2 regions of the Paenibacillus sp. NPDC058071 genome follow, and region 1 is predicted to be linked to the other one. Evidence: riboswitches for the same ligand, from Rfam matches in the RefSeq annotation. Region 1 holds a riboswitch; the other holds the start of a gene.

Region 1 (4,197 bases):
GCGTGAATCCGGACGAACAGCCAGATGATAACCGGCAAGAAGATAAGAACCGGCCATACTTGGCCGAACTTGGTTAAGAAAAAGACAATGCACACGATAAAACTGATGCATGCGCCGATTGTATTGATGATGAATTTGGACTTCCAGCCCTTCGGCTTCTCGCGGAACCACTTCACCATCATCCCCGTCTGCGACAGCGTAAACGGAATGAATACACCAACTGCATAGAGTGGAATTAAGTGCTCTGTTTTTCCGCCGAATCCTACAATAAGAACGATGGACAGCAAGCCAAGCATCAGGATGCCGTTCGAATAGCCCAGCCGGTCTCCCCTGACCGTAAACATTCTCGGAATATATTTATCCTTCGCCAAATTGACTGCCAGCAGCGGAAACGCAGAGTAGCCTGTGTTCGCCGCGAGAATCAAAATAAGCGCTGTTGTCCCTTGGATAAAATAATAAACGCCGTTGCGTCCAAATACGTCTTCGGCGATATCGGATACAACCGTCACTTCTGGACGCGGACTGATTCCGTAATAATATGCGAGAAAGACGATGCCTGAAAACAAAATCGCAAGCAAAGCGCCCATCGCGAGCAGCGTTTTCGAGGCATTGTTTGGCGCCGGGCTTTTGAAGTTCGGAATGGCGTTCGAGATCGCTTCTACACCGGTCAGTGCCGAGCTGCCGGAGGCGAACGCCTTGAGCAGCAGGAACAGTCCAATTCCCGCCACCGGCGTACCGATCGACGCATGCAAATCAGGTGAAACTTGGCCGGTTGCTACTTTGTAGACGCCTGTTGCGATCAGTGCCAGTATCGCAAGTACGAACAGGTAGACGGGGTAAGCGAGAATCGAAGCCGATTCCGTCACGCCTCGCAAGTTAAGCGTCGTTATAAATAGGACGAAAACGACCGCTATCGGCACGTTGTATGGATGCAAGCTTGGAAAGGCCGAAGTTATCGCATCTGTGCCGGCCGAGACGCTAACCGCTACCGTCAATATATAATCGACCAATAAGGATGCCCCTGCCACAAGACCGGCATGCTTGCCGAGATTTTCTTTCGAGACGACATAAGCGCCGCCGCCATGCGGATAAGCAAAAATAATTTGCCGGTAGGAAAAAATTAGCGCAGTCAGCAGCGCCAGAACACCTACTGCTATCGGGATGGAGTACCAAAAAGCTGCGGCCCCTACCGTCAGCAGCACGATCAAAACTTGCTCTGGTCCGTAAGCGACGGAGGAGAGCGCATCGGAGGACAAAATGGCGAGCGCCTTCGTCTTATTCAGCTTTTGCTCGCCTAGCTCCGTCGATTTCAACGGCCTGCCGATTAAAATTCGTTTAATTGAAGTTATCAATGTTCATTCACCGCCATCTGTGATTTTATGCTGCGTCTGTGAAGCGTTTCTAGTCAGCCATCCACTTCATATCCTCCATCTGTACGGTGAAATTTGCGCACGAAAAAACACAGGTAGGAGCCTGTGTTTTCAGCACATGTTCACAACCCTCTCTCATTCAACGCTGACGAGGTTAGCTGTCGGATTCGGGCGGTATGAGTCGCCCTACCCGCTGCGTTGGCGCAGCAGGATTCACCCCGGATGATGCCGAATTCATCTGACGGATCAAATATCGGCATTATCGATTGGGTCCCCCGTTTTCCTTGCGGAAATTTAGCGATTAGAACGTTGAACGTATTCGGTTTGATGAGTACGGACTAATCTTACGCTCATCGCCAATCAAAGTAAAATGCGGCGCAAACCGTTTTTGAATCGATTCGGATTGGAACATCTGCAATAAACCGCTTACATGAATGTGCCTCGCTCGAAAGCTGTTATTTTCTCGTGTTTTCTCGCGAAATCGGCACTTTCGTAGTGTCATTCTCCGTCCGGCAGCATTTTGATCAATCGCTCTATGGTACCGTCAAAAGGGAATCGTCCCTGTTCGATCCGCTCCTCGAGACTCTTCTGCTCCTGAATAACTCTCCTGACTAAGTCTGGCGGATACGAAAACTTCACTGCGTTAGCCGCAAATTCGTCTTCATCAACGACATTCCACCTGCCGTTTGTATAGATCAAGTCGATATCCAAATCGACAAAAGTTACTGTATTTTCATTGAGCTTTGCTGGTTGGCAAATATTGCAGTAATATTGTGTCACTTTGCCATCGATAATATCCGCACTTACAGTAAACCAAGCGTCGAAAGGAAAGAACTCAATTGTCCAATTCTCCATGGTAAATACTTTCCCTTTGGTGTAATGCTTCAGTTTTCTTCCTCGATGACCGAGAACGAAGATGTGTTCATCAGTCTTTTCAAGAAGTGTAGTATCCCATTCATAATGAAGATGATTGCCGTATTTCAAGGATTGAATCCTCATTTGTTGATTATCCAATTATAATTTTCCTTTCGGTATGTGTGATCATATGGCAGCAATAATATAATGTAAGTAATTAAAAGAATATCATAATATACCTCTGCGGTTTTGAAAAACCTTGCCCTGTAGACAATTAAAAAAACCTAAGCTGCAAGCTAGTTCCGATATGATAACGGAGCCAGCTTGCAGCTTAGGGCTTTAATTCGATAATAGCCGTGCGTGCCTTTATAATTCGTTGCGGGATACGCCTAAAAATCGGCTTAACCTATTTATTTTTTGTTCATATCATCAACAAGCTCTTCTAAATGCTTTTCCGTAAATTTGCCCCCGCTGAAGGAGAGCATGCCGCGAATCGGCATATATTTCATAAACGCTTGCAGCAATGCGGCATGCGGCCCCTCCAATGCTGCTGCAAATGGCAGCACCGCATAAATCTTTTTCACCCACTCGCGGCCCTTCTCCGTCTGCATAAGATCAGTAATGGTCGAATTGCGGTGATAAACGTAGGTTCGCACTGTAGTAGACTCTACTTCAATTTGCTCCGTCAGCACAATATCCTGCGATGACTTACCGATTAGAAGCTCAAAGCTTCCCGTCTCAACAACCCAATCTTTTAATTCTACATCATAGTAAGCAAAGCTTCTCTTATCCAGCTCAAAAGAAACGGTTTTGCTTTCGCCCGGCTGCAGTTCAACCTTGTCAAAGGCTTTCAGTTCCTTCTCCGGTCTAATTACGCTGCTTTCAATATCGCGAACATACAGCTGAACAGCTTCTTTTCCCGCCATTTGACCGCTGTTGCGAACCGTTACCTGCACTTGCAGCGTTTCCTGATCGCTGATTTTGTTTTTCTGCACAGTCAAATTCGAGTATTCAAAGGCAGTATAGCTCAAGCCGTGTCCGAACGGAAACAATACGGGTTGTTGCTTTTTGTCATAATAGCGATAGCCGACAAAAATGCCTTCCCGATATTCCACAATGTCTTTTTCTCCTGGGTAAAACAAAAATGACGGGTTATCGCTAAGCGCCAGCGGGAATGTCTCTGCCAGCTTGCCGGATGGGCTTACCACGCCAAACAGCAGATCGGCGATTGCTCCGCCCAGTGCTTGTCCTCCCAAATAAGCCTCCAGAACCCCTTTCGCATGAGGCAGCCAAGGCATTTCAATAGGAGCGCCATTGCTTAATACGACAACGAGATTAGGCTGCACTTTGGCAATCTCCTCGATTAGAGCGATTTGATTCGGCGGAATACGCAAATGCTGGCGGTCAAAGCCTTCCGATTCATAGCGCGCCGGCAAGCCTGCAAAGACAACTGCCGTTTCGCTGCTTGCAGCCGCTTGCTTTGCCAACTCCAGCAGTTCTGCATCCGTTTCCTCACTAGACAGCTGATACCCTTGCTCATATGCAATTTCGGCATCAGGGGCAATTTTTATAATTTCCTCGCTAATATCTTCCAGCTTGGTCGGCTTGATTTGGGAGCTTCCGCTGCCCTGGTAGCGTACTTCTTTGGCCATCGCGCCAATAAGAGCCAGCTTGCCCGTACGGCTTAGCGGCAATACACGGTCTTCATTTTTGAGAAGAACCATGCTCTCCCTAGCAATTTCCCGCGCAAGCTGATGATGGACTTCCTGATCAAAGCTTGCTCCGGCTTTTTGATGATCCTTAGCTTTAAAAATGACTGTCAGCAAGCGCTCCACGACTTGATCAAGCTTCTCTTCCGAGAGCTTTCCTTCCTGCACTGCTTTAATAATAAGCGCCGTACCTTCGCCATGGCTTGACGGCATCTCCAGCTCAAGTCCTGCGGCAACACCTTTGACGCGATCGTTGACAGCTC
Region 2 (4,197 bases), on a different contig from region 1:
CATTCTTATCTCCGCAAACAAATGATCGAGGACAACGAGCTGACCGTCGTCTCGATCCGTGAACTGGAGGATACAAAAAGAACGACCTGCCTCATCCATTCCGACCCGGCCTATCTCGATCCGGGTGTACGAGGCTGGATTGAAGAGCTGGCCCGCAAATAATAGCGCCGCCCGGCTATGTATCAATGAAAAGGACAACGGCGTCGCGTAGCCGTTGTCCTTATCTTCACCTGATTACCGCATCTTCAAACTGCTCGATTTGATCATTCGTCCCGATCACAACCATGACGTCGCGCTCCATCAGCGTATCCGTCGCCGTAGGAGCAATAATAATGCCGCTTGGCTTATTTATAGCAACGATGCTGCAGCCGAAACGCGCCCTTGGATTGAGCTCCTTGAGCGACTTGCCGTTCATCTGCTTCGGCACGGTCAACTCGACGATCGTGTAATCCTTCGACAATTCGATATAATCGAGCAGGTTTGGCGATACGAGCTGATGCGCTACCCGGATACCCATATCCCGCTCCGGATAGACGACGCGGTCGACTCCGATTTTCTCCAGCACACGGCCATGCAATTCGCTCATTGCTTTGGCCACCACCCGCTTCACGCCCAAATCCTTCAATAATATCGTCGTTAAAATGCTCGCTTGAATATCGTCTCCAATCGCCACGACGCCGCAATCGAAGTTACGCGCGCCGAGTGAGCGCAGCGCCTCTTCGTCCGTACAATCAGCTGAAACCGCGTACGTAAGCACGTCGCTCATCTCCTGTACCGCTTCTTCGCACTTGTCGATGCCAAGCACCTCATGCCCAAGCTGAATCAACTCTCTCCCCAAGCTGGACCCGAATCTGCCGAGGCCGACGATGACAAACTGGTGATTCTTCATTCCTCTCCCATTCCCCTATCCGATCGTAATTTTCCCCTCGGGATACCGGTACAGCTCTTTCTCTGTTTTTGGGCCGAGCGCATATGCAAGCGTCAACGGGCCAAGCCTGCCGGCAAACATCGTAAACATAATAATCACTCGTCCGAAATCGGTCAGGTGCGGCGTCAAACCGGCGGATAGACCAACCGTGCCGAAAGCGGATGTCGCTTCGAACAATATTTTCATAAACTGCTGATCTTCCGTCGTCGAGAGCAGCATCGTGACGAAAATGACGAGCGCCACCGACAGCATCGTAATGGTCAGCGCTTTATAAATCCGGTCTTTCGCCAGCCGATAACGGAACATCACGATATCTTGCCGTCCGCGCACCATGGCCAGCACCGCTCCGATCAGCGTAGCGAACGTGGTCGTCTTGATCCCGCCGCCAGTCGAGCCTGAGGACGCACCGATAAACATCAATATAACGGTAAAAAATAAAGTCGCTTGCCGCATAGCCGAATAATCGAGCGTATTCGCTCCAGCTGTGCGGGGCGCAACTGACTGGAAGAGAGAAGCAAGCACTTTCTCGCCCGCATTCAAGGAACCGAGCGTATTCGCGTTTGAAAACTCGAAAATAAAAATGACGATCGCCCCAACTGCGATAAGCAGGCCGGTAGTCGTAAGGACCACTTTGCTGTGCAGCGTCAGCTTGCGGCAGTTCCGCCAATCGAGCAAATCCGAGATGACAACGAAGCCGAGACCGCCTAAAACAATAAGCAACATAGACACAATATTAATCAGCGGATCGCCGACATAGTCCGTCATACTGCGAAACTGGCCGAAAATATCAAAGCCGGCGTTATTGAACAACGAAACGGAATGGAATAGGCCGAAGTATATCGCTTTTCCGAGCGGCATATCAAAAGCGAAGCGGATAGAAAGCAGCAGCCATCCGGACGCTTCGATCAAAAGCGAATAGACAATGACTTTGCGCACCAGCTTCACGATGCCCTGCATGCTCGTCTGATTCATCGCTTCCTGCAAAATCAGACGCTCCCTCAGCGAAATTCGTTTGCGCAGCATGAGGGCGATCAGCGTGCCCGTCGTCATGAAGCCCAATCCGCCAATTTGAATAAGCAGCAGCAGAATGATCTGCCCTGGCGTCGAGAAGAACGTGCCGGTATCAACAACGGCAAGCCCGGTTACGCTAACTGCAGATGTAGCCATAAACAAAGCGTCGAGAAAACGAAGCTCCGCGCCTTCGCTTAGCGCGAGAGGGGTCATCAGCAGTACAGCGCCTATTAAAATAATGACCGCAAAACCGGATACAAGGATCCGCGGCGGCGACCATTTGCGAATATCAAAAAAGGATAACATGGATTGCGCTCCCCGGCTGTAGAGCCGTTATGGTGTAATTTGGGCATAAAAAAAGCACCGGACGCTCAATGCCGCTGCGATGAGTTCCTGTTCCACACAGCCTGCGAGGTTAGCTGACGGATTCGGGCCTGGACAGGCGGCCCTATTCGAGCGGTTCGCTTCGTATGACGAATGCGCGCCGCCGAAATTCACCCCGTGCTGACGGACAAGCCGGCAGCGTTATGGTTCCCCCGTTTTCCAACGGAAATTCGGCTGTTCTATTCGATTATCGATAACGATTATAATCCTATTTCATTCGTTTTACCAACCAAGCAAATAGCAGAATTTCGCCGAAATTAGTTCAAATTAGCCCGCCCTTGATTCGTGAGACGTTCAACGCTGTCCCAATGTCGTTATTTCTCTCGTTTTCAAACCTTTTAACCAGATTTGCGGCTGTCAAGCATTGGATATTTCAGACTGTCATATGTTATTGTTACAGAATGGCTGTCCATTACGCATTGAAAACAAGGGCTCAATAGCCGCAGGGCGAAATTAAAGTCAGAGGTGAAGCATGATTCATTCCATTGAAAAGCATGATTGGAAGCGATTTATAGTAGCCGCTCTTATCGGTTTGCTTATATTTATCGCAGCACAGCTCATTCCGTTGGCCGGCGGGGAAGCTTCCAGCGATGTAACATTCGCTAAAGCGATTGCCAAAAGCGAAGCCGAAGCGGCTGCCCGCTCCTTTTCCAAACAGCAGTTCGGGCTAGCGGCGCAGAGTGCCGATGTCATCCATCAAACCGACAGCTTGGCAAGCGGTTATTTCTCCAAAGAAAAAAAGCTCGGGGAATATGAAAAAAAATACAGCAGCAATTTTCCAACCGATGCGTTTCAAGTGCATTTGAAGCTGGAGGACGGCAGCAACGCATTCATCTACGTACATATGACCAGCAGCAGCATCGTCGGCTGGCATTGGAAAACGGGATTTGCCGTGAATGAACAGCCGCTGATTGCCGCGGCCGAAAGCTTCGCCGTTTCGAAAGGCTTTAGCAAAGAGCAGTTGACCGATCGTTACGTGAACGACGATGGAGAGGTCGTTTTCCATCCGTCAGGCTATAAGCTGGCCGACGCCTCCTTGAACCTGACTGTCGGCGTCCGGCAGCTGAACGGAGACGAGTGGACGGTTACGCGTTATAAGCCTGTATTTGAACCGCCTGCCGACTATACGGCCCACGTTAAAAAACAGCAGGATATTGCAGGCTCTATATCTGTTGTCAGCCTGATCTACATGTACGTGTTCACGCTGGTGCTCGCAATCATTTACGCGGTTTTGTACCGGCGTAATACGACTTTTAAGCGGGGAATCGCGATCAGTCTGATTTTCACTTTTTTCTATATCTTTAATAACTTAAACCTGTTAGACGGTGTTAAAGCACAGCTAGGCGAGCAAGCGACCACTCGTTCCTCGGAGATTGCGATGATGTTCGTAACCGCCCTCATGCTGCTGCCCATCGGCGTTGCCGTCTACTTCTCGCTTGTTGCCGGCGACGGCATGTGGCGCTCTTGGAAAAAGCCGCTTTGGTCCGGGTTCCGTGAACGCGGCTACGGCGATCACGTCTGGCGCAGCGTTGGCCTGTCCTATTTGTTCGCAATTATTTTGCTTGGCATTCAATCGATTATTTTTCTCGTACTGGAAAATGCGATCGGTTCTTGGTCCAGCAGCGATGCGACTCAATCGCCATATAACATGAGCGTCCTTTGGATAATGCCGATGCTCGCCTGGTGCGCAGCGATATCCGAAGAAGCAATCTACCGGCTGTTTGGCGTTGCCATCTTCAAGCGCTGGTTCCGCAACACGTTCATCGCATGCCTGATCCCGACTGTTATGTGGGCGATTGGTCATGTCGGCTATCCAATCTTTCCGTTCTATACGCGCGTAATCGAGCTTATCATCATCGGCTTGATTTTCTGTT

What was found. A riboswitch is a leader RNA that binds a small molecule or an ion and turns the genes downstream of it on or off. The one in region 1 is predicted to bind cyclic di-AMP.
Region 2: it holds a riboswitch for cyclic di-AMP, as region 1 does, so the genes downstream of both, ACFVTB_RS06855 (TrkH family potassium uptake protein) here and ACFVTB_RS13770 (APC family permease) in region 1, are expected to answer to the same signal.

Annotation. Positions count from the first base shown of each region.
Region 1 is NZ_JBHVSK010000007.1:108,747-112,943, reverse strand. Features, by position in the region: gene ACFVTB_RS13770 (APC family permease) at 1-1,352, opposite strand, end outside; cyclic di-AMP (ydaO/yuaA leader) riboswitch at 1,498-1,680, opposite strand; gene ACFVTB_RS13765 (DUF402 domain-containing protein) at 1,869-2,384, opposite strand; gene ACFVTB_RS13760 (beta-glucosidase) at 2,636-4,197, opposite strand, start outside.
Region 2 is NZ_JBHVSK010000003.1:313,385-317,581, forward strand. Features, by position in the region: gene ACFVTB_RS06845 (LysR family transcriptional regulator) at 1-162, shown strand, start outside; gene ACFVTB_RS06850 (potassium channel family protein) at 227-889, opposite strand; gene ACFVTB_RS06855 (TrkH family potassium uptake protein) at 905-2,245, opposite strand; cyclic di-AMP (ydaO/yuaA leader) riboswitch at 2,329-2,509, opposite strand; gene ACFVTB_RS06860 (CPBP family intramembrane glutamic endopeptidase) at 2,796-4,197, shown strand, end outside.